Regions from separate parts of the Novipirellula rosea genome, predicted to be linked through region 1. Evidence: riboswitches for the same ligand, from Rfam matches in the RefSeq annotation. Region 1 holds a riboswitch; each other region holds the start of a gene.
The links. A riboswitch is a leader RNA that binds a small molecule or an ion and turns the genes downstream of it on or off. The one in region 1 is predicted to bind cobalamin.

Region 2: another riboswitch for cobalamin. It lies ahead of ABD971_RS33250 (DUF1559 family PulG-like putative transporter); the one in region 1 lies ahead of ABD971_RS35125 (ribonucleoside-diphosphate reductase subunit alpha).
Region 3: another riboswitch for cobalamin. It lies ahead of ABD971_RS31610 (DUF1559 family PulG-like putative transporter); the one in region 1 lies ahead of ABD971_RS35125 (ribonucleoside-diphosphate reductase subunit alpha).

What each region holds. Positions count from the first base shown of each region.
Region 1 is NZ_BAABGA010000120.1:814,931-825,762, forward strand. It holds gene ABD971_RS35115 (ribonucleotide-diphosphate reductase subunit beta) at 1-455, opposite strand, end outside; gene ABD971_RS35120 (hypothetical protein) at 459-740, opposite strand; gene ABD971_RS35125 (ribonucleoside-diphosphate reductase subunit alpha) at 766-3,630, opposite strand; cobalamin riboswitch at 3,936-4,190, opposite strand; gene ABD971_RS35130 (Kelch repeat-containing protein) at 4,489-6,198, opposite strand; gene ABD971_RS35135 (hypothetical protein) at 6,281-6,727, opposite strand; gene ABD971_RS35140 (DUF1559 family PulG-like putative transporter) at 6,724-7,674, opposite strand; gene ABD971_RS35145 (hypothetical protein) at 7,744-7,896, shown strand; gene hemP (hemin uptake protein HemP) at 8,066-8,266, shown strand; gene mntR (manganese-binding transcriptional regulator MntR) at 8,324-8,740, opposite strand; gene ABD971_RS35160 (DUF1559 family PulG-like putative transporter) at 9,102-10,187, shown strand; gene ABD971_RS35165 (hypothetical protein) at 10,187-10,540, shown strand; gene ABD971_RS35170 (cobalamin-binding protein) at 10,713-10,832, opposite strand, start outside.
Region 2 is NZ_BAABGA010000120.1:242,731-253,562, forward strand. It holds gene ABD971_RS33240 (Calx-beta domain-containing protein) at 1-4,818, shown strand, start outside; gene ABD971_RS33245 (polyprenyl synthetase family protein) at 4,879-6,000, opposite strand; cobalamin riboswitch at 6,196-6,395, shown strand; gene ABD971_RS33250 (DUF1559 family PulG-like putative transporter) at 6,591-7,604, shown strand; gene ABD971_RS33255 (cobyric acid synthase) at 7,714-9,249, shown strand; gene cobO (cob(I)yrinic acid a,c-diamide adenosyltransferase) at 9,246-9,875, shown strand; gene cobU (bifunctional adenosylcobinamide kinase/adenosylcobinamide-phosphate guanylyltransferase) at 9,881-10,582, shown strand; gene ABD971_RS33270 (ABC transporter substrate-binding protein) at 10,579-10,832, shown strand, end outside.
Region 3 is NZ_BAABGA010000109.1:34,881-45,712, forward strand. It holds gene ABD971_RS31590 (DUF1559 family PulG-like putative transporter) at 73-1,191, shown strand; gene ABD971_RS31595 (DUF1844 domain-containing protein) at 1,492-1,998, opposite strand; gene pyrG (CTP synthase) at 2,050-3,690, opposite strand; gene ABD971_RS31605 (3-deoxy-manno-octulosonate cytidylyltransferase) at 3,753-4,589, opposite strand; cobalamin riboswitch at 4,727-5,014, shown strand; gene ABD971_RS31610 (DUF1559 family PulG-like putative transporter) at 5,248-6,129, shown strand; gene ABD971_RS31615 (DUF4465 domain-containing protein) at 6,212-10,832, shown strand, end outside.

The sequences.
Region 1 (10,832 bases):
ATCGAGGGGACTTCGTGATACATGTTAAACACTTCGCCTTCGTCCAGCCCTAGACTATCGACGACGTACAAGAACGTGTGCGAATGCACGGCTTCTTCGAACGCTTGTCGCAACAGGTATTGACGACATTCCGCATTGGTAACGTGTTTAAAAATCGCGAGTACGAGGTTGTTGCCAACCAGGCTTTCGGCGGTCGAAAAGAATCCGAGGTTTCGCATGATCACGCGGCGTTCGGCATCACTCAATCGGTCGCTACGCCATGTTTCGATGTCCTTGGTCATCGGCACTTCGGTCGGCATCCAGTGGTTGGCGCATCCGTTTTGGTAGTGTTCCCACGCCCAATTGTATTTCAGTGGCATCAATTGGTTGACGTCCACCTGGCTGCAGTTGATCAAACGTTTTTCGTTAGCGGCAAAACGATCGGCTTGAAGTTTGGTGTTCTGGGGTGCGTTCATGGCCTACATCCTCGGGTCGGTAGGAATGGGAATGGTGGATCGAGTGCGAAGCCAAGCGGCTAAGCCAAGACGGGTGTTACAAGTGATCGGACCTTCGATCACTTCATCGTGTTTGTTAAAGTGCGTTGCTTGGAATGGCCCGTTCCGCTGCGGCAAATCGAATCCGCCTAGATCCGTCAGCGTAAAGAGGTCGCCATTGTTCTCGACCCGAACAAACGCACGTGCGATGCCCGGGGTGTGAACGACACGAAAACCACGTTCAAGCCAATTGACGTAAAACAGCATTGCGTCGAATTCGTTCGGGTCGTGACTATTGACACGCCTCGCAATCAGGATCGTCGATCGAGCAAGCCGAAGCAGCGGCGGTGGGCATTCGATCGACACGGATTTGCCCCGATTGACTCTGTGATTTCATCCACCGCGGCTGAATACCGTGCCGGTTCACATCGACCGTGGACTTTTCAACTTGGGTGGCCGCTAGCGAACGCAAGTAGTACGTCGTTTTTAACCCGCGTTGCCATGCCAGGTGGTACATCGCATCAATCGATTTCCCGCTCGGTTTGGCCAAGTACAAGTTCAGCGATTGCCCTTGGTCGATCCATTTTTGGCGTCGCGAGGCAGCTTCGATCAACCATTTCGGTTCGATCTCCATCGCAGTGGCAAACAATCGCTTGAGCGATTCGGGGATACGCTGAATGTCTGCCAAGGATCCATCGTGGTATTTTAGTGAATCGAGCATTTGTGCGTCCCACAATCCATGTTCGCTCAATACGTCGACAAGCGGTTCGTTGATCTGAGTGAACTCACCCGACAAATTGCTCTTGGCGTACAGCAATTTGTAAGTCGGTTCGATCGACTGAGTCACCCCGATGATGGTCGAGATCGTCGCGGTCGGCGCGATCGCCAAGCAGTTGCTGTTTCGCATCCCATGGGTGGCAATCGCGTCTCGCACTACTTGCCAATCCATTGTTGTCGATCGGTCAACGTCGACCGGCGTGTCGCGTTCTTGTTGCAGTAGTTCAATCGTATCGATCGGTAACAAGCCGCGATCCCATTTGGATCCGTTGTACGATTCGTAGCGGCCTCGCTCGGCCGCCAATTGGCTCGATGCCAACAGAGCATAGTAGCTGATCGCTTCCATGCTGCGATCAGCGAACTCGACCGCTTCGTCACTGGCCACGGCAATCTGCAAGCGATGCAGTGCGTCTTGGTATCCCATTAACCCCAGACCCACGGGACGATGGCGAAGATTGGCGTTGCGTGCTTCGACGGTGGGATAGAAATTGATGTCGATCACGTTGTCTAGCATCCGCATCGCGGTGGTGATCGTCGCCTTTAACAAATCGTGATCCAGGCGACCGTCGACGATATGGGCCGCCAGATTGACGCTGCCCAAATTGCAGACAGCGGTTTCGTCTTCGCTGGTGTTCAGCAAGATTTCGGTGCACAGGTTACTGCTGTGGACGACGCCCGCGTGGTCCTGCGGGCTGCGGATGTTCGACGGGTCTTTGAACGTCACCCATGGGTGGCCGGTTTCAAATGTGCGAGTGAGCAGTTTTCGCCACAGTTCGGTTGCCGAAACTTGGCGGTGTTGTTTAATTTTCCCCGCAGCGGCGAGTTGCTCGTAGCGCTCGTACCGCTCGCGGAAACGACGCCCGTAGGTGTCGTGCAAATCGCTTGCTTCGTCGGGGCTAAACAGCGTCCATGTTCCATTTTCGCGAACCCGCTGCATGAATAGATCGGGGATCCACGCGGCGGTATGCATGTCGTGCGTCCGCCGCCGATCGTCGCCGGTATTCTTTCTCAGGTCCAAGAACTCTTCGAAATCAAGATGCCACGGTTCCAGATACGCACATACGGCTCCCTTTCGTTTGCCGCCTTGGTTCACCGCCACCGCCGCGTCGTTGACGATCTTTAGAAACGGAATCACCCCTTGGCTTGTCCCGTTGGTTCCTTTGATCAATGATCCAGTGGCACGGACGCTCGTCCAATCGTTGCCTAGCCCGCCCGCCCATTTGGAAAGCATCGCGTTGTCGCCAATGCTTTTGAAAATGTGAGCCAAATCGTCTTGCACCGTGGTCAAATAGCAGCTGCTCAATTGCGGATGCTGAGTTCCCGAGTTGAACAAGGTCGGCGTCGCACTGGTGAACCGGAACGACGACAGCAGTTGATAGAACTCGATTGCACGGTCGGTTCGCTGGTCTTCATCTTCACGAAGTGCTAACCCCATCGCGACTCGCATCCAAAAGTATTGCGGGGTTTCGATGCGGCGGCCATCGACATGCAGCAGGTAGCGGTCGTAAATCGTCTGGACGCCCAAATAGCGAAACAACTTGTCTCGTTCGGGGAGCAAGGCGTCGGCGATTCTGGAAAGATCGAAACTACGCAGCTGTTCGGACAATCGACCACAGCGAATCCCTTCGATCACGTAGTGTTCAAAACGATCGCGATAAGTGTCCGCAAAGTCCTCGTCAATTTGTGTCAATCCGAGCGTTTGGCGATATACGATGGCCAGCTGCATTGCCGCAGCAAAGCGGTCGTAGTCCATGCTTCGCTCGATACGACTGCGAGCCGAAAGCACGAGGGCGCGGGCGATGTCTTCGGGGGTCATTCCGTCGAATGATCCGCGAATGACTTCGGCGACGATCTCGCTGGTCTCGATGTTCGGTAGCGTCGACTCGGGAATCGATTCGAGAAATGCTTTTAACTTGGCTTCGGAAAATGCGACATACACCCCCGGTTCAATCTGCAGTCGCAACTGCGGGACGGAACTGCTGTTGTCGATCGACAATTCGTCAAGTCCCGAGTCGACGTGACGGACCGCTCGCAGTCGTGCGTGTTCGGTTCGGTACAGGATGTAACGACGCGCGACTCGAAAATGCTCTCGCTGCATCAATCCAATTTCGACCACGTCCTGGATCTGTTCGACACTCAGGCAGCCCGACGCCGCATCCCCCGAGGCGAAGTCGTAGACTTGGTCGATGATCGCCAGCACGTCTTGCTCGATTTGTGAGGCAAGCGGTTGGCCTTCGGCGAGGTTCAATTCCGCGCGAAACGCTTTTTCGATTGCCGATTCGATGCGACCGCGATCCATGTCGACTTCGCGACCATCGCGTTTGCGGACTTTCAATACGGTGGTGGTGGGGCTTGCCTGTGCCGAAGTCGTCTTAGACATGGTCATCCTAAGTCTGCGGTGCTAGCTCGGTTCGATCTTTGGCCAGCGACGGATTGCAAATACCGTGGCGGGGTTGGCCCAATGGGTTCGCGCGTACTCTCAGCACATACTGAAAACCATTTCTGCATGGACGTTCAGTTAGCTTGGCGAAACGGCGACGGCAGTGATCGAGCAGAAGCTCTGCGAACAATGAAAAACAAATCGAGGCGATTCACAGAAAAGCAATTTGCCAGAGCAGCCAATCGGCTTTCGGCAGACGTCCCGTCGAATCACATCGCAACGATCACCCCAATCCAAGAGGGCCCAAAATCGTCTATTTCGTGGTAGGTCTTCTGACTCACTGCCGACCGAGTTCTCGCAGCCTTCTCGCCCCGATTTCCTGTCTCACAGGTTTCCCGAGCAATGGCGTGTTTTAATGAAAGAGTTTCGGTTTGGATGCTTTTGATTTACGCATCCGAGGGCAGTTCACAGCGGCTGGACCATCCCGGAATTTCACCGGAGTTCCCTGTTCACTCGCGAGTGTAGAAACACCGCAAGTCACCACGAACGCTTAAGAATCTAACAGCTGACGCGGCGACGTCAATGCTTTGCTAGCACAATGTCGTTTGTTTTCGTTTGGACGCGTTTTTCGCGAGATTCCGTGACGACGACAGTAAAGATTTCGATCCCAAGGTGCGTGGTTTCCGACTTCCCCATTCGTCATCACTCGAAGCGTTCGCGGGGGGAATCTTTATCTTGACTCGGTCCCTCGCTGACGCGTCGGGTTAGGATTTGTCGGGTTAGGATTTGCCGGGGAAAACTGCCCCGTCATGCGGCGGGGCGACGCTACCCTGTGGCAACTCGGTGCTTCGTTCGTCGCTACTTGATTTCGACGATCTCGAGATTCGTGAAGCGTCCGATCGACATGTTGGCACCTCCCACCATCAGCATCGATGTGGGATCAAGTGGCAACATGCAGTGAAAGAAACGTCCGGGATCATAGCTGCCTACGATCTCCCAATCGTCACCCTCCGCGGTCAGTCGCTGGATTGTGCCATTGACGGTGCTGACATACAGATGTCCGGCATGGGATTGAGCCCAACATCCAAAACCGGTCATCGCTTCACCGATTAGCGAAGCCCCCTTGGACCACTGGTTCGATTTCGGATCAAAAACATCGACCTCGGTGCTGGGGCCGTCTTCCTGATCCATGCCGCCCACGACATAGATCCGTCCGTCGTGTGCAGCGACTGACAACGCACGTCGCTCAAACGGTGGCGCTGCGATCGCTTTCCACTGTAGTGGTTGCTGGCTCAAGTCGGCGGTCCAAGCGGTGTTATGCCACTTGGTTTCATTTTCGCCCGACATCGCCCAACCACCGACGACATAGACTTGATCGCCGATCACCGCAGCGGCGTGCGACGATCGTGGTTCAGGAAGCGGGGTGTCGTCCTTCCACTGTTTAGACGCAATGTCATAACGGCTGACAGTTGCTTGCGATTGCAAATCGTGCGTTTCGCCTTCGGCGTTCCGTGCAGTAAAGCCGCCGATTCGCACCACCGAATTTCCGTGGCCGACCATCGCCAAGCCTTGCAGTTTCGGTCCCGAGGGCAACGAGTTCCAAGACTTTCCATTGGGCAGTTCGAGCGACCAAAATGCATTGGACTGCTCGGCGGTGGAGTAGGAGTGTGCATCCCCAATGTGACCGCCGTAGACAAACAGCGTTCCGTTTGCGACCGCACCCCCGAAACTGGTCAGCTTGAGCGGTAGATCCGGAAGTGACGAGGCTTTGACGGTTACCGACGATTCATTTGATTTCGTCATTTTCGATTCGCTGACGTGGGCCGAGTTGTTGCGGTTTGCGTCCACATCGACTTGCGGCCGAGGAAACGTGGCGGTCAGATAGTTGCTGGTCGCTTGAAAGGACTCATCTTTGAACGTACCCGAAGCATCGTCGTCCGTGAAGCCAACCATGATCGCGTTCAGGCCTGGTTCGACTTGCTTGCTTGTGAACGTCACCACTCCGTCGTCGTTCGTTTTTGCTGATCCTTCCTCATGACCTTCGTCACAAAACAGTTTGACTTCGGCGTTCGGCAGCGGTTTTTCCTGCCAAACGACCAATACGCGGATTCCCTCGTCCGTCGCCGTGATTTTGGCACGAAGCTGGTTGCCGCCTGAGTTGCCTTCCGTCGCAGGTGTCGTCCAAGTCGCTGGATTCGTGCTGGGGAAATGCTGGACGTAATATACCAATTTCGAACCGTGGTAGATGCCGTACGTTTGCGTGCCGAAGATACATCCGGTTGGCTCGACGGCCTCTGCGGCCTGCAACCCGACCAAATCGTCAGTTGAAACGGGTTGCAATTGCAGAGATTCCGATTCGTCGTCGCCGCGCGCATGCTTTAGCTCGAAGTGCGTCATCGATTCAGGCAAATGGTAAGTACGATCATTCAGCCCTTCGCCAAAGAACAAGATCGGTTTTCCTTCGTCGTCCAACGCAAGCCAAGGAAAGTGTGCGTGAACTGGGGTAGCCCCAAGCAGAGTAAGCAAGGCAAACAGGCAGGCGATGGAGGGGAGATAGTGTGATTTCATTTTGATGTTTTCAAGAGAGGATTTTGCGTCGTGTAAAAGTGGAACGGAGAAAGGCAGGCTGGAAGCCAATCCCACGGTTTTACTACAGGTCGATTCGCAGCGGACTTTTCTGCTGCGGCGTGATCTTGATTCGCTTAGTCGTGTCGGACGACGGCTTATGTGACAAGCCTTTTGAGCGTTGTACCCCAAATTCGCGTGCCGCTTGGCGTGGATTCTGCTCAGCAACCTCGATGATCGATTCGATCGATGCTTCGTCGGGGTTCACGCGGACGATGTATTCTCCAGCGTGAGGACCCGTTTGTCGAGTAAAAGCGAAACGTCCCGCTTCGATTCGCGTCGTCACGGGAGGTCCCGCTTGTGATGCTGGCATCAAAATCAACGTCGCATGCTCGATTGGTGTTCCCTCGACCTGCACGGTTCCTTGGATCGCGATTCGCTCGGAGCCCTGGTCGCTGCAACCGGTCGCGATCAACATCGCGGCCGCCACGGTACAGGCGACCCGGCGGGCAAGTGGTAGTCGCCGGCTCATTGCTCGCCTCCAGCAATCACCTCGTGACCGTTCTTGCTTGCTAACGCATTGTAGATTTCGTAATCGATCGAATCGGTGATGAATCGTGTACTGCCATCGGCATAGACGAAATGGGCCCCGCCAACGTGTTGACTTGCAAAACCGCCGATGTTGGCTGCGGTGTGGACATTTAGCGGATACAGCGTTGTCCCCAGAGCAATTTTGGGATAACCGACGACCCAGCGTGCGGTGCCCCATTTGACCGTTCCGACCATGTCGCTCGGCATCGTGCTGCCGCTCCAGACATAATCGTTGTAGTTGTAGACGGTTTCGCCCAGTGCGATGGTCGACGAGGTTCCGTCCAAGCAATCGCGGAATCGATTTGGCGGGTTTTGAAATCCGTACGAAGGCCAATGCAATCCGAACAGCCCATCACCCTTTGCCATGTAGTCATCGGTCCCTTCACACCACAGATAGCTGGCAGGGCCGCCGGTTTCGACGGGACGGCCGTTGGTTCCGATGCGAGTATCGGGGGCGTCACGATTGAGGATCATCGACGGGCACAGATAGCTGGCGATCTTTTGTGACGACACTTGTTCGTTGTAGGGATCGCTATAGCTTTTCGAGAAATCCCATTGCTGGTAGTTGTTCGATTCCTCGAGATGCGGCAGCACCGAGACAAAGGGACTGATAAAGTTGCTCTGGATGCTGCCGGCCGGGAATTGGCCAAACGTGCCATGGTAGTTGTGCGCCGCCAGCACGATCTGGCGCATGTTGTTGGTGCAAGACATCTTGCGAGCCGCCTCGCGGGCGGCTTGTACTGCGGGCAACAGTAGTCCGACTAATATGCCGATGATCGCAATGACCACCAACAACTCAACCAAAGTGAAGCCACGTCGTGTGTGACGCGGTGAATTTGCATTTTCGGTAGCGTGCGAGTAAACGGACCGAGGGCGTAACGTTGTCATCAAACAACTCCTTCAAAGAGCCTACGAGAAAGGAAACAAACTCTTGATGTTCGGGCGTGAACACAAGAGATGCATCCGAGCGTGGCTGGCGAAGGTGTCGACGCCCCAACTTTGGTGGCTGCTGATTTAGGAATCCGTAGCGGCGCTAGCCACGGCTTCGTCGTCATCAAACCGGCGCTATCGCCCAAAACGGCTAACTTAACCGCGGTGATGTTGTACTAATTCAGCAGTCTTCGCTGGTGGGGGGCGTGACTCCGGTTGCTTGCTGCGTCGTCGAATGTGAATCGCTAATGCGAATCAGTCTCAATAAGTATTGTGTTGCGGAGGTTTTTTCGCAAGAATGGCTGAGTTAAAAAATGGAAATGCGTAAGCGACCTAAAATTAAAGACTTATGACGAATCAACACGAGGCGACGCCGCCCGATCCCAAAAAAACTTCTGTGGCTGACGGTGTTTGGACGAGCCAGATTGCGCCAAAGATCGTCCGTTTTAAAGATCTTGCCCGTTGTGGGGATGAGATTTGGATCGAGCATCAAGGGATGCTGTACCGGTTGCGAGAAACCCGCCAAGGCAAGCTGATTTTGACCAAATAGCAGCCGCGGCCGCGCTCGTTGGACCCCGCGTCATCCCGCTGGGAAGAGGCATTTTCCTTACGAGGGCTCGCTAGGCCAGCCTTTTGTCAGCACGCGTTTCATGGCCGCCAGCGTTTCTTTGCTGACATGGTGCTCGATTCCCTCACTGTCGGCGGCCGCCGTCGCCGCACTGACTCCCATTCGCCGCAGAAAACTTTCCACGATCTCGTGGCGTTGGCGTGACTGTGTCGCCAATCGTTTGCCCGCAGCGGTCAATTCGATCGGTTGGTAGGGTTCGGTCACGACAAAGCCATCACGCTGCAGCCGGCCAATCGTATTGTTGACCGTGGCGTGCGTGACCGCGAAATGTTTGACAAGATCGATGGCACGGCAAACGCCTCGCTCGGTAATCGCGTCGGCGATCGCTTCGACATAGTCCTCGGCAACCTCGCTGGCGTGGTCCGATCGAATTCGTTGATATGTCTTCGATGGCAAGTTATGGTTCCCTTCGTGTGCCCTAAGTGGTGTAAACACCACCCGCAATGTGCCTTTATGGTAGCCCCATATCTTAACAAAATTGTTTTCACGCTGAATCCCCTTGATTGTGCCTGTCGGGATCGGTAGACTCTGCCCATGAAGTTAGTTGAGGCTAACATTGGGCTTGCGGACGGCAAGTCGTGATCAGGAACGAATGTTCCTATTCTTTATCAAACAAAAGTTAGTTGAAGCTAACTTAGCGTGCCCGCTTCATTGCAAACGTCGACAAAGAAGATAGAGGTTTCGAATGCTGAAGTTAGAGAGTTTTTTTGTGAAGCAAAAACCAGTTTTCAATACGTCGGTTTCCGCTGGATGCACGATCCATCGTCGCGATCGTCGTCGCTGCGGTGGGTTCACGCTGGTTGAATTGCTCGTGGTGATCGCGATCATCGGGGTATTGGTCGGCTTGCTGCTTCCTGCGGTCCAAGCCGCACGTGAAGCGGCACGTCGGATGTCATGTAGCAACAATTTGCGGCAAGTGGGGTTAGCGGCACAAAATTATCACTCGGCTTACCAACGTTTTCCCGCTGGTTATGTCTCGCATCCAACGCGTGATGGATCGGCTCCGGCGTCGGTGATGATGGATCCGATCACATGGGATGCCGGCCCGGGATGGGGATGGGCCGCCGGACTATTGCCGTTCGCCGAAGGCAACGCGTTGGCGGAAAGCCTGCGGTATGATCAACCGGTTTGGTCTTCGTTCAATCGGCAAGCGATATCCGCAAGCATTCCGATGTTCTTGTGTCCGAGTGCGACCGGTGGCGATGAACCATTTGAAGTCAAAGACCAAGCGGGAAATCCACTACTCGTTGCGGGGCAGCCAATCAAGCTTGGACGCAGCCATTACGTGGCAAGCCACGGCCAAGAAAGTTGTTGGGGTGAATGCGGTTCGGCCGCGACCGGCGAAGTGTTCACGAACATCTATACGTCAACGACCAAGATTGTGCCGATCAATGGCGATGCCGCCAACGTTGCCGACGGGCCGTTTTTTCGTAATTCCAAAACTCGTTTTCGCGATGTGCTTGATGGCACGTCCAATACCATTTTCTTTGGCGAACATAGCTCGGCGCTGAGCGAGAAAACGTGGGTCGGCGTCATTCCTGGGGCGTTCACTCACCCGCGGTTTTCGTCGCCTGAAAATGGCCCCGACGCCGCCGCGACGCTGACACTGGTGCATGCAGGACCCTCCGGTGGCGAGCTCGATATTACCGGCAGCCCCATTATTCATCCGGTCAATTTCCCTACCTATCACGTCGGGCAAATGTTCGCCGAACACCTCGGTGGCGGCTACGTTTGCATGGGGGACGGATCGGTGCGTTTCGTCACCGATTTCGTTGATTTGTATCTATGGGCCGAATTGTCCAGTATGGATGAGCACGAAGTCGTCGATTGGGAGAAATTTTAATGGCACGCAACTCCACCCACACCACATCGGATTCAAGACTCAAAATCGTTGCATTTGCCGCCTTCATCGTGCTTGCGATTGTCACTGCCGCTTGGTGGATGTCGCATACACCCGTCAAGCTTGACGAACATGGTTACGATGTCACGATTGCGCTCTATCGAGTTTGCAACCAACGCAGTAGCGAAGGGTTGCAAAAAATCGAAGAGCAAATCCGAGAGCTCGAAGCGAGTCAAGCGACACTGGGCGAATCGCACCAGGCGATCATGAGTATGATCGCGACCGCGAAGGCAGGCGATTGGAAAAATGCTGCCATCGCATGCCGCCAAGCACTCGAAGACCAAGTCAAACGTTAACCGCAGGATAGGCTTCCAGCCTGTGTTCATGCGTAAGGCATGGGGGATAGACGTCCAGCGAGTCTTTTTCAAAACCACACGTAGCGAAGCTCGCCAAAAGTTTCGTCCGGCATCGGAGCAAAACGCAGGACGTCGCTACAAGGATGTCCTACCAATATTCGTGACAAGCACCCTATCTGACTTTTCGAGCCGCAGGCAACCCACTGGGCAGCGGATGGACAGAGTCATGCAGCGCATGAGCGAGGATCTCGAGGCTGTCGACCAGTCGTGGTCCCGGGCGACTGAAATAGGC
Region 2 (10,832 bases), 570 kb from region 1:
GAGATCAATGAGGGGGCCGGAGCGGGCGGTGCTGACGGGCTTGCCTTTGTCTTGCAGAATTCGCCTCAGGGGGCTGACGCGGTTGGCGGGAATGCAGGATGGTTGGGGTATGGAGGTATCGGACGCAGCATCGCGATCGAGTTGGATACTTGGAAAAATAGCTGGGACCAATTTGGCGACGAAATTGCAGTCACTCTCAATGGCGATTTTCGAACACAAATCGCAGCGGTAGCGTCTCCAATCAATCTAAATTCAGGCTCGGTGGGGCACGCATGGATCGATTACGACGGAGCCACGAACATGCTCAGTGTGTTTGTGGCGAATTCCAATACCAAACCGGCGACGGCGTCGCTGGTGACCAATGTCGACCTGCAAGCTCATCTGGGGGAACGCTTCTTTGCTGGTTTTACCGCCAGCAACTATAACTTGCCCAATGCCCACAAAATCGATTCGTGGTCGATGGATATCCAAGACGACTTCGGTATCGGCGGCGTCACCACTTACGCGTTAGCTCAGAGTCAAATCTCGGTCAGCGAAGCGGCCGGTGGGACGACGCTACAAATCGTGCGAACCGGTGACATTTCCCAGGCGGGTTCGGTTCGTTACCAAAGCAGCAACCAATCGGCGACGGCGGGCAGCGATTATACCGCGGTCAGCGGCATCGCCTACTTTGCCGCAAACGAATCGATGGTGCAGGTTGATTTGTCAATCCTTGACGATGACGAAACCGAACCCGCAGAATCGTTCAGACTGTCTCTTAGCGATCCCGACGCAGGTGTGTTGGGGGCGCGTCAAACAGCGACGGTAACGATTTACGATGATGAGCAAGCCGTGCCGAGTTTCGCCAGTTTCAGCAGCGGCGATCCGATCAATTTGAACGGCGGGGCTTCGATTTCCGGCGGTGCGTTACAGGTCACCTCGTCAGCCGCGTACCAAGCGGGGGCGGCGTTTTACACCACTCCGATCAACATCAGCGAAAATACCTCGTTCCAAACCAGTTTTGCTTTCCAGATTAACGGGGGTGCAGGAGCGGGCGGTGCCGATGGCTTCGCCCTTGTGCTGCAGAATTCGCCTCGTGGAAGTGACGCGTTAGGTGGCAACGCAGGATGGCTTGGTTACGGAGGGATCGGGCAAAGCGTGGCGATCGAATTCGATACTTGGCGAAACGGCTGGGACCAATTCAGTGACGAGATCGCCGTCACTCGCAATGGTGACTTTCAAAATCAAATCGCGGCTGCAGCGTCTCCGGTCAATTTGAATTCGGGCTCCGTCAACTATGCTTGGGTCGAGTACAACGGCGACACCAATGAATTGACGGTTTACGTCTCCGACACCAATCAACGTCCCACCACACCAAGTTTGACCACTCAGATTGACTTGCGAAGTGTGGTTGGTAATCAGTTGTACGCTGGTTTCTCCGCGAGTTCCTACAACTTGCCCAACGCTCATCGGATTCTATCCTGGTCGATGACCGTGGATGATACACCCCCGGTTCCACCAGCGCCTACGTTTGTTTTGGAAAGAAGCCAAATCAGTGTGAGCGAATCAGCGGGCGAGGTGGTTTTGCGTGTTCGTCGTAGCGGCGATTTATCCCAAGCCGCATCGGTGCGATACCAAACAGAGAATCAAACTGCGACCGCGGGCAGCGATTACGTTGGCAAAAGTGGTACATTGTCGTTTGGTGTCAATCAAGCGGTCGCTGAAATCGTGATCGACCTTATTGATGATGCGGACCCCGAGTCGCTGGAATCGTTTACTGTTTCGCTCTCCAATCCAAGTGGGGCGGCATTAGGCAGTGTCAGCTCCGCCGTTGTGAATCTTTTGGATGATGAGCAATCGCTCCCGAACTTTGCCAACTTTGACGGTGGCAGCCCGATCACTCGCAACGGCAGTGCTTCGGTCACGGGGGGGCGACTGCAAATCACTTCAGCCGCTCCGTACCAAGCCGGCTCGGCGTTTTATAACGACGCGATCGATCTGAACAGCAACACCTCGTTTCAGTCCAACTTTTCCTTTGCGATCAATGGCGGTGCCGGGGCAGGCGGTGCCGATGGTTTTGCCTTTGTGCTGCAGAATTCGCCGCAATCCACCGCAGCCCTCGGTGGTAACGCGGGCTGGCTCGGCTATGGTGGAATTAGCCGAAGTGTTGCGATTGAGTTTGATACTTGGAAAAACACATGGGACGCGTTTGGCGACGAAGTTTCGGTGAACCTCAATGGTGATTTTCAAAACTCGATCGGTTCGGCGGCTTCGCCGATCAATTTGAATTCTGGTGCGATCGGCTACGCATGGGTGGACTACGACGGGATCACCAACACGCTGCGTGTTTATGTGTCCGAGAAAAATCAAAAACCGACGACTCCCACGCTCGTTCGCAATATCGACCTCGCTGCCGTACTGGGCAATCGATTTTATGCGGGGTTCACCGCGAGCAACTACAACCTGCCCAATGCTCATCAGATTGTTTCGTGGTCGATGAATTTGGATCAGCCTGTTGATCCAAGCAACAATGGTCCTGCCACCTTCGCGCTGCAGTCCACGCAAGTGACCGTCAATGAATCGGCTGGCGAAGCGATCGTTGGGGTGGTTCGCACCGGCAACGCCTCAGCGGCCGCGTCGATCAACTACCAGACCTTCGACGCGACGGGTTCGCAAGCCGCCAAGGCAGGGGTTGATTACACGCGAACCGTCGGGGTGCTGAACTTTTCAGCAGGGCAACGTTATGCCGAAATCCGCATTCCCATTCTGAATGATGATTTGGAAGAAGGGCTCGAATCGTTTGTCGTAACTATCGACAATCCGGTTGACGCCGAACTTGGTGTGCCGCGAACCGCGACGGTCGCGATTCTGGATGACGAGCAACAATTGCCCTCGTTTGTCAATTTTGACTCTGCGGATCTAATCAATCTCAATGGCAACGCGTCAGTCAGTGGAGGGTATCTGCAACTCACCTCGGACGCTCCGATTCAGACCGGCACCGCATTTTTTTCAGCCCCGGTAGACGTCTTTTCGAGTTCGTCGTTTCAAACCAGCTTTAGCTTCCAAATGAATGGGGGTTGGGGGGCCGGAGGCGCCGACGGACTTGCATTTGTCATGCAAAATTCGGCTGCAGGTTCGGATGCGATCGGCTTCGGGTCGTATGGACTCGGTTACGGCGGACTCGCGAACAGCGTCGCCATCGAACTGGATACTTGGAAAAACGGTTTCGACAAATACAACGACGAGATCGCGATCGTCGTAAATGGAAACGTTCAAACACCGCTCTCGCAAGCGCCATCGCCGATCAATCTAAACTTCGGCGGCGTCTACTATGCGTGGATTGATTACAACGGGACCAGCGATGTGTTGGCGGTCTACATTTCCGATACCCCCGAGAAACCAGGGTTGGCGAACGTCAAAGCGACCGTGCAACTTGATCAAGTGGTCGGCAGCCAGATGTATGTGGGCTTTAGTGCCGCCGATTACGATCGACCTAATCGCCACCGGATCGGATCATGGTGGATGAACACTCAGGCACCTGTTGCAGATCCGCCGGTGCTTCCCAAAGGTGAAATCCGCACCTCGATTGTTCACAGCGGTTTGATTCAACCCACCGCGATCGATTGGTCCGCCGATGGACGTAATCTGTATGTTGCTGAGAAAGCGGGAATCGTCAAGGTGTACCGAGATGGTAAGTTGGCGTCGGCTCCGATCATCAACATTTCACGTATCGTCAATAACGTATCCGACCGCGGGCTGTTGGATGTGGCAGTGCACCCGGATTTAGAAAACAACCCCTACATGTACTTGCTGTACACCTACGATCCTCCGGAGGTGTGGAATCATGTCGGCAATGGTCTAGCAGGACCGGACGGAACTGGAAATCGCGTTGGGCAATTGATGCGGATCACGCTCGATGAGACGACGGATTTCACGACGATGGTGGCGGGATCGGAAACGATTCTGTTGGGCAATGCGAGTACTTGGGGCAACTTCAACGCGTTTACCAATAGTGTCACGAACATGGCCGAGCCTCCCGCCGGTCAAAACCCAGACGGTTCGTACATCCAAGATTTTATCAATAGCGACAGCACGACGCATTCGATTGCATCGCTCGAGTTTGCTCCAGACGGCAGTCTGTTTGTCTCGATTGGTGACGGCGCTAGTTACAACCAGATGGATCCTCGTGCGGTCCGCGTCCAGGATATCGATAGCTTGTCCGGAAAGGTGTTGCGTATCGATCCAGTCACCGGCCAAGGCTTAGCAGATAATCCCTTCTTCAATGGTGACGCCGACGCTAATCGTTCGAAAGTCTATCAACTCGGACTACGCAACCCATTCCGGATTGCAGTGGACGACGTCACAGGCCGATTGTTCATTGGCGATGTCGGCTGGACCACGTGGGAAGAAATCAACACTGGCGATCCAGGAGCCAACTTTGGCTGGCCCTATTACGAAGGAGGCCAGGGGTACAATATCGTCACCCCAGGCGGTTACCTCGGACTTCCCTCGGGACAACAATTTTTGGCCAACGGCGGCGAAGCAACTCCGTCAATCATTTCGCTCAATCACGCTGGCGATGGTATCAACGCGATTGTGATGGGCGATGTGATTCGCGGCGGCGACCTGGGGCTGTTGTATGAAGGTGACATCATCTTCAATGATTTGGGCCAAGGCATCGTGCGACGGGCGTCCGTGAACGCTGATGGAAAAGTGACCGAGATTTCGGCCTTCACCACTGGCGCGCAGTATGTGGTCGATATGCGTCAGGGGATCGACGGCGAGATGTACTTTGTCGACCTTTTGGATGGCCAGATCGGCCGCTGGGAAGTGGTCTAGCCACCAGGACTTTTTAGAGCGGAGCGGCGCGAGCCGCCCGGTCATAATCGAACGACTTGCTTAGAAGCGGCGATTGACGGCAAATTCGGCAATCGCTTTCAGTGATGTTTTGGCCGCTGAATCCGCCAACACGTCGAGCGCCGCGATCGCTTTGCGTTGATATTGCAAAGCGGTTTCTCGGGTGTAATCGCAAGCATCGCTCTGGTCCAGCCAAGGCATGATCGTCTCGGTTCGGCGACGACTCGGTTCGGCCAATAATTGCAAGATCTGAGTTCGTCTCGCATCGTCGGCGGTTTGCAAAAGGCGAATGATCGGCAATGTCATTTTGCCCTGCTGAAGATCGGTCCCGAGCGTTTTGCCGACTCGTTCGTCGCTGCCCCACAGATCGAGGTAATCGTCGGCGATTTGGAACGCGATGCCCAGCGAATCACCGTACTCGGCAAGCGACGCGGTGACTTCGGGACTGCCGTCGGCGAAATGGGATCCCAATTGGCAGGCGACTCGGCACAGCTCAGCGGTCTTACCCTGAATCATTTCGATGTAGGTCGTCTCGTCGATGTCCAAAACATCCCGCTTCAACACTTGCCGCATCTCGCCTTCGCACACCAAACGCGACGCTTCACCGATCCAGCGGCATGCTTCGGTCGATGGCAAGGTTGCCGCCAAACGGAAACTTTGGGCGAAAAGATAGTCTCCCAACAAGATGCTGGTGTGGTTGTTCCACTTGGCATTGACCGTGGGCACATGGCGACGGGTATCCGCATCATCAAGCACGTCATCGTGGATCAGCGTGGCGGTATGGACCATTTCGATCACGACGCCGAGCACCACGTGGTCCTCGCGAACCGATCCGACGGCCGAGGCCGCCAACAGCAACATCGCTGGCCGCAACCGTTTTCCGCCTAATTGAGTGCCGTGGCGGAGTACCGGAACGAGCGATTCATAAGGCGACTGCAGCTCTTGGTGGAACCGTTTTTCGACGCGAACGAGGTCCGACGCGATCGGGCCATACAACTTGGCAAATTGGTCGGCCAAGACACGCGACGTCGCGTGGCCGTTGGATTCGCTAGGGCGAGATTCGCTGTCATTTTCCGTCGTCAATTGAGCAGCGTGAAAGGTTGAGGTCGAATCCATTTCGGCGAAACCGTTAAGTGAAACAGGATGGACGAGCCAATGCGGCATACCACATTCCAATGGAACCGCAATAAAGCACGCGAAGCAACCGACAATCCCCCCGCTAGCTTGCTAGAAATTTAACGATTTCTAGCCGCGACGTTAATTCCAGCCATAGCTTGGCAACAAATCGCGGTTTTGGCGATAGGGCTTAGCGTCCCCGGCCCGGCCGGGCTCTCGTTGACATCGATGCTTTCGAGCCGCATACTTCGTCAAGACTTGGGTGCTGAATCGACCTGTCGTCGCTTCAGAGAATAGGGAAAACGGTGCAAATCCGTTGCGGTCCCGCCGCTGTAACCGGAAATGAACCCCGCACAATGCCACTGTGGTCGAATCGACCTTGGGAAGGCGTGGGGGACAAATAATCCGGGAGCCAGAAGACCTGCCCAAACGTCATTTTTAGTTGTGGTAGTACCCTCGGGGAATTGGGAACTATCGCGTCTCTACCTTGATGATTTCGGGAATGGTATCGCGGCCGCAGCGTGGTCGTGATGCGGTCTTCGTTTGTCTGCGCGTGAGTCGTGATACGTGATCGATCAATCCTGCCGGGGGGGCTGCGCCGGAGGTTTACGCCTCCGCTCATTCACTCGAGGAACAAGATGAGCAAGCGTTTTTGTCGGTCACGAGGTTTCACGTTGGTCGAATTGCTGGTGGTGATCGCAATCATCGGCGTCTTAGTCGGGCTGCTATTGCCCGCGGTCCAGGCCGCCCGCGAGGCGGCGAGACGAATGCAGTGTGGAAACAATCTGAAACAGATCGGATTGGCACTGCACAATTACGAGTCCGCATATCGGGTTTGGCCAGCGCAGTCGTCCTCTCCGAGTCAAGGAAAAGGGTTCATTACCAAACGCGGCAGCTGGTTCACGGCGGTGCTGCCATTTATTGAACAAGATGGCTTGTTCCAATCCTTTGATGGAAATTACCACTGGCACGATCCAGAAAACGCGGAGGCGGTGAATGCCAAAGTGCCCGCCATGAGCTGTCCGTCGGTTCCCGAGCGTCGTGGTTTCGAGTGGACCGTGCTGGTCGATTATGCCAATGCCACGACGACCTCGTACACATTGTCCGCTCGTGATTTCTATGACGGCGCAACAACCGATTACGCCAACGTCGGAGGAGTTGGGACGCAGCTCAACGCCGTGTTGCCCCCATCGCAGCAACTTCATGATCCTCGAAATTGTGGGATTCTAAAATCGACCGCCGTCCGGCTCTCGGATGTTATCGATGGTTTGTCAAACACCCTGCTAGTGGTCGAGTGTGCGGGACGACCCGAGCTTTTCCAAAACGGTCGACTCGTCGGCGATGGGGCGTCTCCGAAAACGTGGAGCGGCAGTTCCAGTGTTACGCGTCCGTTTCCAACCGGCGGCGTGTGGGCCAGTCATAACAAAGGCTTCACAGTGGACGGGGCACTGCCCGATGGCAACACCGCGATCCGCCCTGGATCGTGTTCGATCAATTGCAGCAACGATAACGAAGTCTACTCGTTTCATGTCGGAGGGGCACAAACCTTGGTCGCCGATGGTTCGGTCCGTTTTTTGACGAGCTCGCTGCCCATCGATCAGCTTGTCGCACTTGTGAGCCGCAATGGACACGAAGTGGTGACGTTGGACTAAGCCAATCCTCGGACATGCTTTGCCTTACTTCCACTGGGGTGGTGAGCGTTCATTGGGCTCGGCGGGAAGCAAGGCACGGAAAAATTGCAGCAATGAAAGTGAGACGACAATGACCGCCAAGACATTAATGATCCAAGGAACGAGCTCGTCGGCTGGCAAGAGTTTGCTGACTGCGGCGATTTGTCGTTGCTTTGCGCGTCGAGGTGTCCGCGTTGCTCCGTTCAAGGCTCAAAACATGTCGAATAATGCTGCCGTTTGTGCGGATGGATCCGAGATTGGGCGTTCCCAAGCTCTGCAAGCGATCGCCGCCGGTGTGCCCCCGACCGCCGATATGAATCCGATCTTGCTGAAACCCGAGGGCGACTCGCATTCGCAAGTGATTGTCAACGGTCGACCGCTCGGATCGCTCGCAGCGGCAGCTTACTTCCGCCGCCGCAGCGAATACTGGGGTGTGGTCACCGGTGCGTTGGATCGGATGCGAGACGAATATGAATTGGTCGTGATCGAAGGGGCCGGCAGCCCCGCGGAACTCAACCTCGCCGACGTCGAAATGGTCAACATGTCGGTTGCTCGTTATTGCCAATCACCAGTGCTGCTGGTGGGCGACATCGAGCGAGGCGGTGTGTTTGCTCAGCTGCTGGGTACTCTATGGTTGCTAACGCCCGAAGATCGAGCACTCGTGCGGGGGCTAATTGTCAACAAGTTTCGTGGCGATCTACGGCTGTTTGATCGCGGTGTCGAGATGCTCGAAACGCGAGGCGAGGTTCCTGTTTTAGGCGTCTTGCCCTGGATCGATTCGCTGCGGTTGCCCGAAGAAGACGCGGCCACGCTGTCTGAGAAATCTAGCAGCCCTGCACTAATGTCCGACGCCGACCAGGTCAACGTTGTCGTCATCCAATTCCCTCACATCGCGAATTTTGACGACTTCGATCCGCTGGAGAATGAACCGGGCGTGTCGCTCCGCTACGTTCGTTCGTCGGGATCGTTCGGACGCCCCGATCTGATCATTCTGCCAGGCACCAAGAATACGATCGCGGATTTGGATTGGCTGCGATCAACAGGATTGGAGCGGTGCATCATGGCGTCCCATGACCAGGGATCCAGGGTGGTTGGGATCTGCGGCGGCTATCAAATGCTCGGTCGCCGAATCAACAACCCCCATCATCTCGAACATGCTCGCAGCCGTGTCGAGGGGCTCGGGTTGCTTGAGATCGAGACGACGTTTCAGCACGAAAAACAAACCTTTCAAGTTGAAACACAAATTACCGACGACGCAATCGCGCCTGGTACACAGAGACAACGGGTCCGCGGCTACGAGATTCATGTGGGCCAAACGGTTTCGCAATCGACATGGCTTCAGCGAGCGAATTTGTCGACTGGATCGGTGCCGCCTGCGAACGCATCGGATGGTGCCCGTTCCGCCGATGGTCGCGTGTGGGGCTGTTATCTGCATGGTCTGTTTCACAACGACGCCTTTCGTCATGCATGGCTGAGAACGTTTCGAACGTTTTCACAAGACTCGTCCTTGGTCAATGCCGACGACGTTTTAACCACATCGCTGGACCGCCTTGCGGACGCTTTTGAATCGCATGTCGACATTCAACAACTCGATCAGATTATTTGGCCTCAGGAGATTTCTAAATGAATTCAGCAAACGACGTTAACGGCGAACGCGACGTTAACCAAGAACACAAAGCGAAGATGGTTCGCATCAATGAGGCTGCCGATCGGAAGCTTGCCAAAGCAACGATCGAAAAAGGGCTGGTCATCGTTCACACCGGAGCCGGCAAAGGAAAATCGACAGCGGCGTTTGGGATGGCGATCCGGGCACTCGGGCAAGGAATGAAGGTCGGAATTGTCCAGTTCATCAAAGGAGCGATCCCGACCGGCGAGGCCGCATTTTTTGCCAAACTCGATCTCCCTGTCGAAATGCACACACTCGGGGAAGGGTTCACTTGGAAGACGCAAGACCGCGAGCGCGATATCGCAACCGCCGAAAAAGGCTGGCAAAAAGCAGTTGAATTGATGCGAGATCCATCGTTCGACATGGTGATCCTCGATGAATTGAACATCGCGACCAAATATGACTATGTGTCGATCACGCGAGTCATCGAAGAATTGAAGCAGAAACGACAAATGTTGCATGTCGTTTTGACCGGCCGCAATGCAAGTCCCGAATTGATCGAGATCGCCGACCTCGTTTCCGAAATGAAAGTCATCAAACATCCGTACGGGCACGGTGTGAAACCTCAACGCGGAGTCGAGTTTTGAGCAATATGCTTCACCCCCAACGCAAAGGGACGCTGACCTTGATCCTGGGCGGTGTGCGAAGTGGCAAGAGCCAATTTGCACACTCCTTGGCGCTCGAGCTGGGCGATGACGACGTGCTGTTTGTGGCCACCGCCGAAGTGGGCGACCAAGAGATGTCACGGAGGATCGAGCTGCACCGCCGGTCACGCCCTGCGACGTGGCAGACACTCGAACAGACTCGCGGTATCGGCAAAACGTTGGCCGCGATGCCATCGCTGCCCGCGGTGGTGCTGGTGGATTGTCTGACGCTTTTAACCAGCAATGTGATGCTGAGCGACGATCCCGTGCACGATCCTCTGAACGATCCTCTGCACAATGCCATGAACAAGGGAAATCGGGACCCACGCGATACCGACATCGCAGCAACGGACGCGTCGATCGAAAGTCGTTTGGATACCGAAGTGGATGATCTGATTCAATTCGCAGAACGGCACTGCGTGCATCTGATCGTTGTCTCCGGCGAAGTTGGCATGGGGATCGTGCCGGAGCACTCGCTCGGTCGACAGTTCCGAGACTTGTTAGGACGAGCCAACCAAACGCTTGCAGCCCACGCCACCGCGACCTACTTGATGGTGGCGGGGTTGCCCGTCGAGGTATCCGCGATTGCGACCACGGTGCAGCAAGCGTCGAGCTATTTACAGGCGACAAGAACCAAGGAGATTCTATGACTCAGAACATGATTGTCCTCAGCTTGTTGGTGGCTGTCCTCGGTTGCCACGACCACTTTCCACAGACGCCCACGCCTCCCACGCCTCCCACGGCCGCGAGCGTCGTGGTCGTGGATCGCTTGGATCGTGAACTGCGATTCGAAGCGATACCACGACGGATCGTCTCGCTATCCCCATCGACGACGGAGTTATTGTTTGCCATCGGTGCCGGTCCCCAAGTTGTCGGGGCAACAAAACATTGCAATTACCC
Region 3 (10,832 bases), on a different contig from region 1:
CTTGTCCAGTCGCAGGTTTTCAGGTGGATTTGTGGAGTGCTTCTGCCTTTCACTTTTTTATTGAGGGTTCTTATGAGAATGTGCGTCAAACGCCAAGGATTTACCTTGGTTGAATTGCTGGTCGTGATCGCCATTATCGGCGTTTTGGTTGGGCTCTTATTGCCTGCGGTGCAGGCGGCTCGCGAGGCGGCTCGCCGCATGCAGTGCAGTAACAACGTCAAGCAGATCGGTCTAGGGCTGCACAATTACCATGCTGCGTACAACCAATTGCCCAAGCAGGCTGGAGGGACAACGCCGCCGGGGACACGCTCGAATGTCAATTTTCTTAGCTTCTTGGTGGGGATCTTGCCCTTTGTCGAGCAGCAATCGATGTGGGAACAGATCAGCAACCCGTCAACGGTAAACGGGAATTGGCCCGCGATGGGGCCGGAGACATGGAATACAGGTTATGACCCATGGCGAACCACCATCGGGACCTATCGTTGCCCGAGTGATCCCTATGTTTCGGCGCCAGGTCAGTTTGGCAGCAACAACTACGCCTGCTGTATCGGCGACGGTATCCCGTGGACCGATCGTGGCGGTGTGGATGATGCCAATACCTCGGTCAACGCGGCTGCTGACATGCATTTGCGAGGGATGTTCAAGACGCGCCGCGTGACCGGTTTCCGCGACACGCTCGACGGATTGTCCAACACGATCATGGGTGGCGAGATTGTGTGTGATGCAGGTCGCCGCGAGATCATCGCTCAGCCGGTCTATATCGACAACGGTGATAACCATTTCAATCCGACGCACCCGAAGTGTACGACCAATGCGATTGATCCGGCTCGTCCTCAGTTCTATGTCGCGTCGGCAGAGCTTCAGTACAGCAAGGCTGATGAATGGAGAAAGGGGCATCGCTGGATGTGCGGGTTGCCGATGTATACCGCGATCAACACCATTCGGCCTCCGAACAAAGAAAGTTGTATGTCTTGGAATAGCGATGGCCGCGAAGGAACCTATACGGTGTCCAGCCGGCACCAAGGCGGAGCCCATGTGTTGATGGGAGACGGCGCGGTGAAGTTCATCACCGATTCGATTGAAGCCGGGAATCAGACGGTAGGGATCACCGTTCCCGGAATGGCGAGTCCCTATGGTTTGTGGGGAGCGCTAGGCACGGCGATGGGCAAGGAAACACAAACGCTCGAGTAGCCGTGCTGGTTTTTCGTTCAAGCAAGAAGCGGGGCGGCTCCGATGAGTCGACCCGCTTTTTTTATTGCGTGATTAAATGGTGATGCAGCGAAAGTTAAGCCGTCATCCACGTTGACGCCAAACGCGTGATGTTTTGTAGCGGAGCGGCGCAGGGACTCGCCCGGTAAATATCGAACGTTTTGCTCGCCGCAACCGGGCGGGCCCCGCGCCGCTACTAAAGTTGATGGCAATGGGCTGGCGCCGCGAGCGTTACTTAAAGCAGACGGATGGTTTTCACGAGGCGTCTGGGGGCGAGTCCGATTACGACGACGCTTTGGTGTTGACGTACATCATCCGCAATGCGTGAAGGGCTTCGGAGAGCATTTTGGATTCGTCGTCGCTGAGATTGCCTTTGGTCTTTTCGCCAAGCATGTCGATCGTATCGATGTAATGTTTGGCAAACGGTTTGTTGACCTTGGCTTCGCCGCTGGCGGGGTCAGGGATCTGGCCCAGCGTCGCCATTGCTTGAGTGAACAGCATCGAGATCAGCACTTCGAACGACGCCGGAGGCGGTGCTTGCATCGCCGCGTTTTCACCCCCCTGTTCCGCTTCATTGATTGCGGGGGCGTCGGCGGGAGGTGCGGTTTTCTCGGCCGTCACCGGTTTGTCGTCGGTGTTCTGCTTTGACGGTTCGCTGTTGTCGCTGTCGGACTCGGCCGCCGCTTTCGCACTGGCGGCCTCTTTTTCTTTAGCGACCTGCTCTTTCCAGTCGCTGTCGACAATGATTTTGGGTTCTTCGGATTGGTTTTCGTCGTTGGGGTCGCTCATGGCAATACCTTTGAAATCGGTGACGTGTCGGGACGTTGATTCCAGTTGTTTCTATCGTTGGCTGACGCTGGGCGCTTCTTTGTTTTCACGCTGCAGACGTCGGTCGACTGCGGCTTGGACGAATCCTGCGAACAACGGATGTGCCTTCAGTGGTTTGCTCTTGAATTCAGGGTGGTACTGAACGGCCACAAACCATGGGTGATCAGGCAGTTCGACGACTTCGACCAATCCGCCATCGGGGCTTGTTCCCGCAAAACGCATTCCGCTGGCTTCAAACTGCTGGCGATATTGGTTGTTGAATTCGTAGCGGTGGCGATGGCGTTCGTCGACTTGGTCGCTTTCATAGGCTTTGCCCGAGATGCTGTGCCGGTCCAATTTGGTGGGTTGGCTGCCCAGTCGCATCGTGCCGCCCATTTGTGTGACGTTTTGCTGTTCGTCGAGCAAGCAGATTACGGGGTACGGTGTGTCTTTGTCGAATTCGCTGGAGTGCGCGGCTTCGAGTCCGACCACGTTGCGGCCGTATTCGATTACGGCGCACTGCATGCCAAGACAGATGCCCAAGAATGGAATGCCGCGCTGGCGAGCAAATTGGATCGCTTGGACTTTGCCTTCGACACCGCGTTCGCCGAATCCGCCGGGAACCAGGATGCCGTGATAGCCGCTTAGTAGTCGCTCGGCGCCCTCGCGTTCAATGTCGGCACTTTGGATTCGTCCCACGCGGATCTGTGCGTGGTTGTGGATGCCCGCGTGATCGATCGCTTCATAGATCGATTTGTAGGCATCTTTGTGCTCGGCGTATTTGCCGACCACGGCGATCGAGACTTCGTGATGAGGGTTGCGAAGTCGGTGTAGCAGGTCGGTCCAAGGCGAGATGTCGAGAGTCGATGCCGGCAGTCCGAGTTTCTTGACGACCAATTCATCGAGTTTGTTGTCGACCAGCGACAGTGGAACCTCGTAGATCGAAAAATCTTTGTCTTTTTCTTCGATCACGGCTTCGACCGGGACGTTGCAGAACAACGCGATTTTTTCGCGATCATCGCGACTGATCGAATGTTCACAGCGGCAAACGAGCACGTCTGGCTGGATCCCAATTTCACGCAATTGGCCAACCGAGTGCTGGGTCGGTTTCGTTTTCAGTTCGTCGGCGGCCTTTAGGTACGGCACCAACGTCAGGTGCATGTACAGGCAGTTTTCGCGTCCCACGTCGAGCGAAAATTGACGGATCGCTTCGAGGAATGGCAGACTTTCGATATCCCCAACGGTGCCACCGATTTCGGTGATCACCACGTCGACGTCGTCGCCACCCATCCGCTTGATCACCGACTTGATCTCGTTGGTGATGTGCGGGATGACCTGAACGGTTTTGCCTAAGAATTGGCCTTTGCGTTCTTTTTCGATGACCGACAGATAGATCTGGCCCGTCGTGTAGTTGCAGTCGCGGGAGAGTCGGCCCGAGGTGAACCGCTCGTAATGCCCCAGGTCGAGGTCGGTTTCGCTACCGTCATCCAGGACGTAGACCTCGCCATGCTGGTAGGGACTCATCGTCCCTGGGTCGACGTTGATGTAGGGATCCAGCTTTTGCATGCGGACCCGCAACCCTCGCTGCTCGAGCAGCATCCCCATCGAGGCGCTGGTTAAGCCTTTGCCAAGCGAACTAACAACGCCACCGGTTACAAAAATGTGTTTCGTCATGGAACGAAATCATACCCAAATGGGAAAAAGACGGAAGTCGTCGCAAAGCTGCGTAATTGCTTTTAGCGAATCCGCTCGGCAAACGCTTGGAAATCGGCTTCGGTATCGATGCCCGGTGCGGCCGATTGGACGCGTGCGACGACGATTCGCTTGCCCGCTTCGATCGCTCGCAGTTGCTCGAGACGCTCGGATTGCTCCAGCGGGCTGGGCGGTTGCTTGGAAAACCACTCTAGAAAATCGCGGCGATAAGCGTACAAGCCGACGTGGTGCCAAAACAGCGGCGGTTCCATCGCCAGCGTTTTGGGGGTAATTCCGCCGCGACAATGTGGCACCGCCTCGCGGCTGAAATAAATCGCGTTACCAGCGAATTGTGGGTGGGCGGGCGATCCGCTGGCCTGCCCTGCCCTGCTCTGCCCCGTTTCGCACCCACCCCCCGTTTCACACCCACTCGCCGCGACGACAATTTTGACGCAGGCCGGGTCGTGCAGCAGTGACTCGCTTCGGATGGGGGTTCCGATCGTGGCGATATCGGCCTGGTCATCGTTGATCAGCACTGTCCCGACAAGGTCCACCGTCGCGGGGTCAATTTCAGGCTCGTCCCCTTGGACGTTGATGAACACATCAAAATCAGGGAATTGGGCGGCGACTTCGGCAATCCGATCGGTCCCACTGGGGCAGTCGACGCGGGTCATCACGCATCGGCCGCCGAACGAGTTCACTTCGTCCGCAAGTTTAGGATCGTCGACCGCAACCACCACGGCGTCGGCAACGCTGGCTTTCGATGCGGCTTCCCAGGTATGACGGAGTATCGACTTGCCCCCTGCGCTGCGAAGCAGTTTTTCGGGGAGCCGAGTCGAAGCCAAGCGAGCGGGAATGACGATCATGCAGCGATTGTTCATCAGGATTCCGAAGTCCTCGTGTTTTGAGAAAATTCATGCTCACGCCCCTCATGATTCCGTCAAAAGTGGGTCAAGGTAAAACGGGGGCGACCTTGCAACTTGGGCGTTTGACAATGATTTGGCAAGCCGATAGAGTCGTCAATTAACGGTGAGCGGTGCCGCAAAGTCAACGGATCTTGGATTTTGCGGAAACAGGGAACTTCGGTGAAATTCCGAGACGGCCCGGCCGCTGTAACGGATGTTGTTCGCAGAGGAATGTCGCTTCTAGTGACGTTTTCGCGAACCGCCAACTTCTCACTCTTTCGTGCCATTGTTCTTCAAATCGCGTTTGTCGCCATCGGGCGTCGGCCAATTTGGGAATGAGAAGGCGGAAGAAGCTGGCATGCATCCTAAGTCAGAAGACCTACCGCGTCACCGGATGCTTTGGAACTCGCTGCCCACGCCGCGATTCTCGAAAAACCTTCTTGGGTGAGGTTAGCGTCACGATCGGACCGTCTCGCTGTGCAAAAGGCGTTTTGCAGTGAGCCGTTGTTGTTGATTTTCCTAGGCATGAATGCTGTCGGCTACCCTCCCCTGCCCTTCGCGTTTGCGAACCCAGCGGTGGACATCCGGCAACATCCACTCGGTCTTTCCCCTTTAAATCGTTGGCGGTACGTCGATGAGGTTCCTCGATTGTGAACGAACAAACCCGCTGTGGGATAGGCTTCCAGTCTGTCATCCGCAGTCGGTTTCGCGCTCACACCTCCATCGATCACGAACCTGCGGTCAGCAACGCGGCTTCACGCTGATCGAGTTGTTGGTCGTGATTGCGATCATCGGAACCCTCGTCGGATTGCTATTGCCGGCGGTTCAGGCGGCTCGCGAGGCCGCACGTCGGATGCAGTGTCACAGTCGTTTGCATCAGATCGGGCTGGGGCTGCAGAACTATCACGCCGCGTTCAACCAGTTTCCCATCGGCGTAATCCAGCCTCGCCCGCTGTGGCTTAACGGCAAAGAGTTCGCTTGGTCGGCAATGATGTTGCCGCAGATCGAACAGACCGCCGTTTGGCAGCAGATTAATTTCGACGTTCCCTACGACGATCCGAAAAACGCCGCGGCCGCAGCATCGGTCATTTCGACATTCATTTGTCCCTCGACACCTCGCAGTGACAATTTGAAAAAAGGTCGCGGCGTGACCGATTACGGCGGCATCTACGGTGAACGAATTCTGACCACCAACAATCCACCCTCGGGCGTGATGATTTACGACCGAGCGATGCGTTTTCGTGACATCTTGGACGGCACGTCGACGACGGTCGTGGTATCCGAGGACGCTGATTTTCCGGATGGCCAATGGATCAACGGAAAGAACTTGTTTGATCAAGCCTTCCCGATCAACAAGGCACCCAGTTTTGAAAACGACATGCGAAGTTTTCATCCGCAGGGTGTCAATGCTGCCTTTGCCGATGGATCGGTTCGTTTCCTCAACGAGAGCATGGATCTGACTGTGTTAGCGGCAATTTGCACGCGTGCGGGTCACGAAGTGGTCTCCGATTTTTGATTTTCATACTGTTTGTAACGTCCTGTGTCGCTCGAGATTGAGCTTCCGCACACGGATAAACTCCACACGATAAACACCTAATATGCGTCAACGTACAAACCAACTTCGCCGTCGCCGCCGACTCACTACCGAACTACTCGAGGATCGACGTTTGCTGGCCGCCGGGCCGTACGCACCTGCGGCGGGCCAATTCGGCAGTACGGCGATCGCGATGGACGATCCCGCGATCATCGCCTGGGCAACCGATTGGAAGCAATACACCCCCGGTACCGAAGTTAGCGCGACGTTCCAGACCCCCGAAAAGGCGTTGGGGCCCGCGGTGGGAACCAGTTTCGATATTGTCTCGCTCGGCCGTGGCGGCGAAATCACGTTGCAGTTTGATATTCCGATTCGCGATGGGCTTGGACCCGATTTTGCCGTCTTCGAAAACAGTGTGACCGACACGTTTCTCGAACTCGCTTTCGTCGAAGTTTCCTCGAACGGTACCGACTTCTTTCGTTTTGATACCGATTCGTTGACAGCGTCGTCCGTTGGTGGTTTTGGCAGCGTTGACCCAACGAACATCGATGGTTTTGCTGGAAAGTATCGGCAAGGATTTGGAACCCCCTTCGATTTGAATGACCTTGCGGGCGTCAGTGCGGATTTGGACGTCAGTGCAATCAGCCATGTTCGGCTGATTGATATCGTTGGCGACGGATCGCAAACCGATTCCAGTGGCGATACCGTTTACGATCCTTATCCGACGGTTGGCAGCGCCGGGTTTGATCTCGATGCCATCGGCGTGATCAACCAAGCACCTTATGTGGTTTCGTCGGTTGGATTTGAGGATGTAGGTCAGTCGCTGACACCCGAGTCGCACTGGAACGGGCCCGTTTCCGGTGGCACAACCAGCGAGGGCCCTTTTGGTGACCAAGTCACCAAGGGGGAATTCACGAGCGACGAGGCTCAGCTGAATAACGCATACTCGCTTGATTATGGTTCCTGGTCGGGTTGGGCGTACTCCAACGAAACCAACACTTCGACCGCGGGGTTCACTAACCAATTCAGTGCTATCACCGGCAGCGGTGCGAATGATTCAGCCACCTACGGCGTCTCCTTTGCCTCATCGACCGGTGACGATGTTGCGAAGGTTACGTTGCCCGAGGATGCGGGGGCGTTGCGGTCGATCCAGATCACCAATACGACGTACGCCGCCTTGTCGATGCAGAACGGCGACTCGTTTGCGAAGAAGTTCGGCGGTGCGTCGGGGACGGATCCTGATTGGTTCCTGTTGACGATCCAAGGAAAAGACGACTCGGGTGCGAGTGTTGGAACTGTCGATTTTTATCTGGCCGATTATCGCAGTGACGATTCGTCGCTGGATTACATCGTGGATGCTTGGACCGAAGTCGATTTAAGTTCGTTGTCCAATGCGAACTCGCTCGAGTTTTGGGTGACCTCGTCCGACGTGGGCGCGTTCGGGATGAATACCCCCGCTTATTTCGCGATGGACGAACTGTCCTTTTTGACCCCAGGAATCGCAGTCGATGTGTTGGACCATGCGATTGTCGAAAACGCCGGTGCCGCTGCGACGACCGGACGAGTGACACGTGGCGAAGATGACTTGTCCGCCGCGATGACGGTATCCCTTTCGAGCGACACGGCCGGATTGATCATTCCGGCGACCGTGACGATTCCCGCAGGCCAAGCGTTTGTCGATTTCGCAATCGGGGTGACCGACAACGACCAAGGCAATGGCGATATTGCGGCATCGATCACGGCAACCTCAGGCGACTTGCAAGCGGTTCGCGAGATCACGATCATCGACGACGAGGTTCCCACCTTGACAGTGTCGGTGGCCGCCGAAACGATCGATGAAGGAACCACGGTCTCTGGAACGCTGACGCGAGTCAATGCGGATACAACCCAAGCATTGACGATCCAGCTATCGAGTTCTTCGCCAACGATCGCTTCGGTTGCTTCGACGGTCACGATTCCAGCGGGTGCCGCCTCGGCGACCTTCGCGATCGCGGCGATCGATGATGATATCGATCATGGAACGACCACGGTTCAGTTCACTGCGACGGCGGTTGGGTTCCTTTCACTGCCAAGTTCGGCGGAGGTGATTGACAACGACCAACCCGCGATTCGGGTGACCACAAACGCAAGCACCTACAGCGAATCCGATGCCGCTGCGACCACTCGATTTGAAGATTTAGGCGTCGGGCTCGGCCCCGAATCCTTCGACAATGGTGCATCCGGAAACGGACAATTCGTCAGCGATGGTTTGACGCTGAACAACGCCTATAACGCCACCTACGGTTCATGGTCCGGTTGGGCGATCTCTAACACGACCGATACAACGACGCCCGGCTATTTAAATCAGTACAGTGCAATTGCGGGCGGCGGCGCGTACGGTTCACGGACGTACGCCGTGTCGTCGGGCTACGCCGCCGACTTGCCTAGCATCACTCGCGACAGCGATAACGGTGTCGGGTTCCAGCAGTTGTCGATCACCAACACGACTTATGCCGCGTTGTCGATGGCCAACGGCGACACGTTTGCCAAACAGTTCGGTGGCGCCGATGGCTCTGATCCCGATTGGTTCTTGTTAACCATCGAGGGGGTGGACGAAGCCGGTGATTCGGTAGGAACGGTCGAGTTCTATTTGGCTGACTTTCGGTTCGACGATCACTCGCTCGATTACATCGTTGACGAGTGGACGGTGGTCGATGTGTCGTCACTCGGCAGCGCCGTGAAGCTCGAGTTTGCGTTGAGCTCGTCCGACGTCGGCTCGTTCGGGATGAACACGCCTGCCTACTTTGCGGTCGACGATATCGTGATCGCCCAGCCGATTGATCCCGCCAACCCGGTTCCTTCCATCACCGTGTCGCGGCAAAAAATGGACTTGTCCGAGCCGCTCGACGTCAGATTGACCAGCAGTGATGCGAGCCAATTGCGAGTTCCGATGTGGGTGACGATTCCCGCCGGACAAGCCTCCGTCGAGGTGCCGCTGAGCATCGTTGATGACATTGTGGTCGATGGCGATGCGGTCGTTACGATCGCGGCTACCGCCGATTCGCTATCAAGTGAAACGACGGTGACCGTCCAAGACAACGATCAGTCGACGCTCACGGTCACGCTCGGGGCGAACGAGCTGGATGAGTCGCTTGGCAATGCCAACGCGGACTTTGAAGACGCGGGACAACGACTGGTCGACAATTCGTTTTACAAAGGCCAAGACGGTGCGGGAAGCTTCCAGTCGGGAGACCTCGTCTTCGCCAATGATTACAATCCGGCCTGGGGGGCATGGTCCGGTTGGGCGTTCTCAAACACAACCGACCAAACGACGGCGGGTTACGCAAACCAGTTCAGTGCGTTTGCAGGAAGCGGAGCGAATGGATCGTCAACCTACGCGGTGGGCACCGGGGCAACCGGAAGCTCGGCGGCAGTCATTCAGAAAAATAGTGACGGATTGTTCGAATCGTTGATGGTCACCAATACAACGTATGCGGCGTTGTCGATGACCCAAGGAGACGCGTTCGCCAAGAAGTTTGGCGGCGAATCGGGCGACGATCCCGATTACTTGTTGTTGACGATCGAAGGATTGGATGCGAGCGACCAGTCGATCGGAACGGTCACATTCTATCTTGCCGATTATCGCTTTATCGATAATTCACTGGACTACATCGTCCAAGATTGGACCCAGGTCGATTTGACGCGAATCGCCGCGGCGGATCGACTCGAACTGTCTGTCGCCTCGACGGACGTCGGAGCGTTTGGGATGAATACTCCCGCGTATTTTGCGGTCGATGATGTGCGTGTCCAACCCGCGGCCGAGCTTGCCGGGCAAGGCATTGTTCATCGCAACGATGATGATTTGTCGAGCCCGCTTGTGGTGACGATCAACGCCGACCCCTCGGGCAATTTGTTATTGCCCACCACGGTGACGATTCCTGCCGGCAGTGCGGTCGCGACGTTCTCGTTTGATGTGATTAACGATGGCGTCGCCGGTGGCGATAGGACGATTGCCGTCTCCGCTGCGGTAGACGGTTACACGTCAGTGCCAGGGCAAATCAGTGTGGTCGATGACGACGAAAAACAGGTCGGATTGTGGCTTGATCAATTGACCTTCGCCGAAGACGCTGGCGTCGGTGCAGTGACGGGCGTGATTTCACGAAATGATGCCAATCTTGACTCGGCTATCGAAGTGTCGCTCGATGTCGGTACCGCCAGCGGGATCGTGTTGCCCACGACCGTGACGATTCCTGCGGGCAGCCGCTCGGTCGCTTTCGCGGGTGACGTCGTTTCGGACGGATTGGTGGGAGAGGATCAAACCGTGACGATCACAGTCCAGGCGGCTGGCTATTTGGCTTCGACCGCCACAATCGAGCTGACCGAAGTGGACCAGCCGGGCTTGTCGATCGAGTTTTCGGCTGCAGCGGTCAGCGAAGATGGCGGTCAAGCCGCTGTTGAATTGACCGTATCGCGAAATATGTTGGACGTTTCGGAATCGCTGCTGGTTTCGCTTAGCGGCGTTGTCGATTCGCGTCTTGATCTGCCCTCCACAATCACCATTCCTGCAAACGAACGTTCGGCATCGATCACGATCGATTTGATCAACAACGTGCGGCTTGACGGTGACCGTGACGAAGAGGTGACGGTTGCCGCCGACGGTTTCGCCGACGGGGTGGCGACAATTCAAATCAGTGACGATGAGGTCG